DNA from 2 places in the Pseudoalteromonas sp. NZS37 genome. Region 2 is predicted to be linked to the other one. Evidence: predicted binding sites of a transcription regulator. Region 2 holds the regulator's gene; the other holds the start of a gene.
The links. Region 2 encodes ArgR, which controls arginine synthesis, uptake and breakdown. Its sites were predicted from a motif close to ANTGAATANNTATTCANT; they were not measured.

Region 1 (3,432 bases), on a different contig from region 2:
GCTCTGTAGCACCTGTGTAGTCGTTACATAGCGTTAGAATATCAACCGCTTTGTATACGCCTAATGTGCGCGAAGAGTGAATCACTTTACTTAAGTGATAATGATAAAATGCATCATCAAGCCCTACCGCAGCTTCAATTGCAGATGTTCCTACAACTTCACCGGTTTCGCTATCTTCAAGAACAAACAGGTAGCCTTCGTCACCAGGTTGTGACGTTTGTTTAGCAAAAGAGCTTACTGAATGGTCGATCTTTTTTTGCAATAGTTCTTCGTTTAATGGCAAAGACGTAAAACCATGCCCTGATTCATGGGCAATTTTCAGTAATGCTGAATAATCATTTTGCTGGATTGGGCGAAGGATCATCATGAGTCCGCTTGCTCCCTTATAAATAACGGTAAATAGGAATTGCAGGGCAAGCAGTGCTTGCCCTTTATTGGTTGGCTTAAGTCGCTTATACGTTTACTACGCTTGCTACTGCTTTTTCAAAGCGTGCCATACCTTCGCGAATGTCCGCATCAGGAATTACTAAAGATGGAGTGAAACGTATTACGTCTGCACCAGCAACTAATGACATAAGGCCTTGCTCAGTACCTGCCACTAAAAACTCTTTTGCACGACCTTTATATTGCTCGTTCACTACTGCACCAATTAATAAACCTTGGCCACGGATTTCGCTAAATACGTTATATTTTTCGTTAACCGCAGTAAGTAGTTCATTAAATAATGCTGCTTTAGCTTTTACGCCAGCAAGTACTTCTGGCGTATTTACTGTATCAAATGCAGCTTCTGCAACAGCACACGCAAGCGGGTTGCCGCCATAAGTAGAACCATGAGTACCTACTTTAAGATGCTGTGCAATTTCAGTTGTTGTGATCATAGCGCCAATAGGGAAACCGCCGCCAAGTGCTTTAGCTGAAGTTAAAATATCAGGTACTATGTTTAAGCCTTGGTATGCGTATAAATCGCCAGTACGACCAACACCTGTTTGTACTTCATCAAAAATAAGCAGTGCGTTATGCTTAGTACATAAATCGCGAACGCCTTGAGCAAACTCGTCAGTTGGTGAAACAATACCGCCTTCACCTTGAAGAGGTTCCATCATTACGGCACATGTTTTGTCGCTGATTAGCGCTTCAAAAGCAGCTAGGTCATTGTAATCACAATGTACAATGTCGCCAGGCTTAGGACCAAAACCATCTGAATATGCAGCTTGGCCGCCAACAGTTACGGTAAAGAATGTACGACCGTGGAAACCTTTGTTGAACGCGATGATTTGTGATTTTTCTGCGCCAAACTTATCAAGTGCAAAACGACGCGCTAACTTAAGCGCTGCTTCGTTTGCTTCTGCGCCTGAGTTGGCAAAATAAACTTTTTCAGCAAATGTAGCATCAACCATTTTTTTAGCTAGGCGAAGTGCCGGCTCATTGGTCATTACATTTGATAGATGCCAGATTTTTTCGCCTTGCTCTTTTAATGCGCCTACTAATGCAGGGTGGCAATGGCCAAGACAGTTAACTGCAATACCACCAGCAAAGTCGATAAACTCTCGACCTTCTTGATCCCATACGCGAGAACCTTCGCCTCGAACAGGAATTACGCTTGAAGGTGCGTAGTTAGGAACCATTACGTGATCAAATAATTCGCGATTGACTGTCATTTTATTTCCTCTTAATTGTGAGCAACACAAAACATCAAAATAGGTGTTTGGTTAATATTTGTAACCAACTTTATAGGCAAGATCAGTAACCTGATAATTGCGCAAAATTGCTTTGTGGTTCAATTTTCAGACGCACATTATTTCAGAATTACTTATATCTGTCTCGTTAAAAACTTTCATGTATCCCTTGAAAATAAAGGGCTAAAGATATTATTTCATAGATAGTGAATAACTATTTGCATAGCCATTCATACTTGGTTTTAGACAACTAACCGCATGAGCGCAGAGGCAAGCACGCTTTAATCGGCAAATATGCAATATAACAATAGAGTGAGAATGAATGGTTAGTCGCAAAAAAATTAACAAAAAATTCAGATTTTTAGTCAATTTGAATAGCTAAATTGGTAAAATTACTCGATTGGAGGGTTTTTAGTTCCGTTTTAGTGAACTTAAAGTACGAAAACCAGCTTAGAGTTTCATCAGGCTCAATAAGTTGATGCTCTTTTAAATTAAGATATTGAGAGTAGCAACGTGCCTTTAGCATTACTTCTGTTAATGGCAGTAATGTATCGCCCTTATCTACCCCATTTACTAGCTGCTGCATTACACCTTTAAACGGTAAATATTTAAAAGCCATTTTGTCTATTACTTTGGCGCTTACTTCTATCGACTTATTGCTAAGTAGAGTGGTTAAAAATAGCGGGTCGGGCTGTAGCTCTAATAATGCGGTGTGTAAATCTTTTTGGTTTTCATTTCGGGCTAACTGCACTTTGCGTTGCCATACTTTCTCAAACGTTTTTAAGTACAAGCGCACTAATGCAATTCGCCCTACATCTAAAAGCATTCCAAGGGTAAATGCATGTACGTCATTCACATTATTAATTTGTGCAATTTTTTGCGCAGCAATCGCGTTTGCCATCGCGCTGTCGCGTAGCCGGCGTTTTAATAATGAAAATGGTTCGGTGCTATGTGGCATCCAATGACGCGCAGCAAATGTAGGAATAACTAGCTGTAAGTTATCAAGGCCAATATAACGAAGGGCAAGCGATGGTTTATCTACTTTTACAGACGTATTTTTACTACGCTGATTACGATAGTAAGGTAAATTAACAAGCGTTACTAACTCTCTACCCAACCAGCTTATATCATTAACTAGTGGCTCTAAACGCCCTACCGACGCTGACTTTACCGCTAATATATCGAGTATATTGGCAATACCATCTTCAATACCTATAGTACTGTGAATTACGCCATCTATATCTTCGAGCTGCTTATATATAGCTGTTTCAATTGTTTTGTGCAGTTGCTCACTCGCTTGAGCGCGGTACTTATGATGTGCAGTACTGCTTTGCTGGCGTTTATTCTGTGCGGCCACTTCAACCTGAAGCAAAGTACGTTGCTTCATGGGTTCGCCGTAATCTATATCTAATGTATGAATGAAACCAATTTGCTGATGCGCAAAGCTGTGCCCAAGCAATAAGTCATGAGCCCGTTGGCTTAGTATTTTGGCAGTACGCTGTTGCGCTACAAGTTCAGTCATGACATCCATTAATAAAGTATTAAATGCTCTGTGTATTATAACATTAGAAGCGAGTTAAAAAGTTATCAAGCAGTTCTAAGCCTTGATCAGTTAGAATAGCTTCGGGGTGAAACTGCACACCTTCGATTGCTAGTTCTTTATGAAGTAACCCCATAATTTCGTCAAACTCACCTTGCTCAGTCTGAGTCCATGCGGTTACTTCAAGTTCTTTAGGCAAAGTTTGTGCTTTAACCA
Region 2 (3,432 bases):
CTTTGATGTCTTTTTTCAGTGTTTCAAGCATGTCATTTTTTGCTTTTGTTTCAAATGCGCTTAGTTCGCCGTAAGAAAGAATTTCTTCTACGCCGTTTTTACCTAAACGTACTGGATGTGCAAAGTACTCTGCATCGCCATTTTCAACAGCAACGTAAGCGTAATCTACAACTTCTTCACCCTGTAGGCCTTTAACTAAAGACATACAAAAACGAGCTGCAGCAGCACCCATAGATAGCGTAGCTGAACCACCGCCTGCTTTAGCATTTACAACTTCAGTACCCGCATTTTGGATACGTGGAGTAAGTGCAGCAACTTCTTCATCAGTGAAAGAAACACCTTCAACTTGAGAAAGTAGAGGAAGAATAGTTGTGCCTGAGTGACCACCAATTACTGGTACTTTCACAGTTGCTACGTCTACGCCTTTAAGTTCAGCAACAAATGCTTCTGAACGAATAACGTCAAGCGTAGTAATACCGAATACGCGTTTAGCGTCGTAAGTACCTGCTTTTTTGAATACTTCAGCAACGATTGGAACTGTGCCATTTACTGGGTTAGTAATAATACCTACTAACGCTTTAGGACAGCTAGCAACAATGCCTTCTGCTAAAGTTTTGATGATACCAGCATTTACATTAAATAAATCAGCACGATCCATACCTGGTTTACGTGGCATACCCGCTGGGATAAGAACGATGTCAGAGCCTTCAAGCGCTTTGTTTAATTCGTCTGCGCCAAAGCCTGCTACTTTAACATCTGTTGGGATGTGAGAAAGGTCAACCGCAACACCTGGCACTACTGGTGCAACATCATAAAGTGATAATTCAGAGCCAGCTGGTAAGCCTGTTTTTAATAATAAAGACAACGCTTGGCCGATACCGCCTGCAGCACCTAATACAGCAACTTTCATTGGAATTCTCCGTAATTTGAGGTAGGAAACATTTGTGGCTCTTAAGATAATGAAATTAGCGACTAAAAACAAATTTATCCTGTCTATTTCAAGTATATTTTCGACCATAGTCGTAAACTTTTGTGATTTAACGCATCAAACTGGCAAGTTAACTAAACAACTGCTGCATAATTATTCATTTTTGTGTAGAATTTGCGGCATAAATAACAAAAACGAATAAAGACTATGCAACCACAAGATAAACAAGAAGCACTGATAAAAGCATTTAAATCACTATTAAAAGAAGAAAATTTTGGCTCTCAAGGCGAAATAGTTGATGCATTAAAAGATCAAGGCTTTGACAATATAAGCCAAAGTAAAGTATCGCGCATGCTAAGTAAATTTGGTGCTGTACGCACACGTAACGCCAAACAAGAAATGGTTTACTGCTTACCTGCTGAAATGGGTGTACCTACGGCTAAAAGCCCATTACGCCAATTAGTAATCGACATTATGCACAACGAAATGATGATCATTATTCGTACCAGTCCAGGCGCCGCTCAGCTTATTGCTCGTTTATTAGATTCATTAGGTAAAGCAGATGGCGTACTAGGAACAATTGCAGGCGACGATACTATTTTTATCGCTCCTGCTAAAATATCTGAAATAGATGTAACACTTGAACGTGTTCGCATTTTATTTGATACGGTTTAATAGCAAACTAAATTTGTTTTAAAAACCCGACTGAAGGCGCAAAGAAAGCAGAACCCATATCGGCTTGAGTAAAATCAAGCCAGTGGTCGTAACAATCCCCTTCCCCTAAACGACTATTAAGTACTTTTTCAAATGCGGTGCCCGTACAAGCGCATGTAATTGATAACATTCCCTGCTCATACACATCGCCATAAGGCATGCTCTGATTTAATAATAGCGGTTGGCCTTCTTCGTCTTTTAGTTCGCTACGTGAAGCATGGCTGGTTTCAATCGCAGGGGTAATTAACGTGTTATCAAGGCGCGTACGTCCCATTATTTGTTCTTGCTCGCTCAATGATAAGTGCTGCCACATAGTTAAATCATGCTTATAACGCTGTACATGAATATAACTCCCCTGATCTTCAAAATTGCCAGGGTTACTAATTAAAGCCGTAGCGCGCTTTTTTCTTCCATGTGCGGTGTCGCCACCATAAATAAAACCATTAAAATCACGACCATCTAAAAAGCGAAAATTACGAATTTGCTCCACCAGCTCAACATCGGGGGCAAATAGTTTTAAAATTTGCAGCGCAAACAAATGATTAACGTCTTCACGGTCAGAGCGAATTTGCACAAATAAATCGCACGGTTGTACGCTCATTTGATGATCGCTATGGTTTATATTAGGAAAGCTCTGTAATTCGCTTGGGATGTATTCAGGGAGGATATGCGGCCAATATTGCGCACCAATAGCAACCATACAAGAGAGCATTGATTCTGAGAACTGATCGCTAAATTCTTCTTCAATAGCGCTTACTTGTTTTAACTTTGCGCGAAGTGATTCATCTTGACCATCAAACACATTAAAAAATAAGTGCAAACCGTGTAAGTTTGCTTCAGCACAAATCCCTGATTGCGCTTGCGCCATTGTTATTCCTTAGTTTTACAGATAAAAACACAGCGAATAACAAATTAATTACGATTCGAAAAAATTCACCGTGTGAGGTTTTATTTTTATTATAACCTGTTCATTATTTTCAAATGACTGGCCATATTGTGCAGCAACTTCAATTTCTTGTTTATCAATAACAACCGAATAAACATACGCCGAACCAATAAATCGACGACTTATGATTGTAGCTCGCTTGCTGAGTTTGTCACTTTGGTTATCTGCCACTAATTCTATTTGATGAGGGCGCACATATATAAGCCCTACGCTTACGTCATGCTTACTCTCAATATAAGATTCGACTAAACCAAATGGTGTTTTATATTCAGTTGCTGTTAATACTTCTGCGCTCAAGTATATGCCTTGACCCAGAAACTCTGCAACCTCCTTTGAACATGGAGCTGCAAAAAGCTGCTCAGGCGTGCCTTGTTGCTCAATTTTACCGCGATGCATAATGGCAAGTGTATCTGAAAAGGCAAACGCCTCTTCTTTTGAATGTGTAACAAACACAGCAGATACTTGGGTTGCCTTAATAATTCGACGTATATCGGCAATTAATTCAAAGCGTACTTGTGTGTCGATATTTGAAAAGGGCTCATCAAGTAGCAATAAACTAGGCTTATAAGCTAATGCACGAGCAATAGCTACACGCTGCTGTTGGCCACCCGATAACTGATGCGGGAACCTGTTGGCACAGCCAATTAAATGTACCAGCTTAAGCATTTCATCAACGCGTTGCTGCTTTTGAGCTTTACTCATTTTACTAAGCCCAAATGCGATATTATTTGCTACCGTTAAATGCGGAAACAACGCATAGTCTTGAAACATCATGCCGATGTTACGGTGCTCAGGCGAGACAAACGATTGCTCATCACTCACTAATTTACCGTCTATAAAAATA

Region 1: the regulator ArgR is predicted to act here: its motif matches at 1,894-1,911, upstream of I6F47_RS15200 (aspartate aminotransferase family protein).

What each region holds. Positions count from the first base shown of each region.
Region 1 is NZ_JADYXL010000008.1:41,349-44,780, forward strand. Features, by position in the region: gene astA (arginine N-succinyltransferase) at 1-367, opposite strand, end outside; gene I6F47_RS15200 (aspartate aminotransferase family protein) at 453-1,658, opposite strand; gene I6F47_RS15205 (HDOD domain-containing protein) at 2,038-3,198, opposite strand; gene I6F47_RS15210 (anthranilate synthase component II) at 3,242-3,432, opposite strand, start outside.
Region 2 is NZ_JADYXL010000004.1:161,918-165,349, reverse strand. Features, by position in the region: gene mdh (malate dehydrogenase) at 1-910, opposite strand, end outside; gene argR (transcriptional regulator ArgR) at 1,136-1,603, shown strand; gene I6F47_RS09015 (Dyp-type peroxidase) at 1,611-2,510, opposite strand; gene I6F47_RS09010 (ABC transporter ATP-binding protein) at 2,559-3,432, opposite strand, start outside.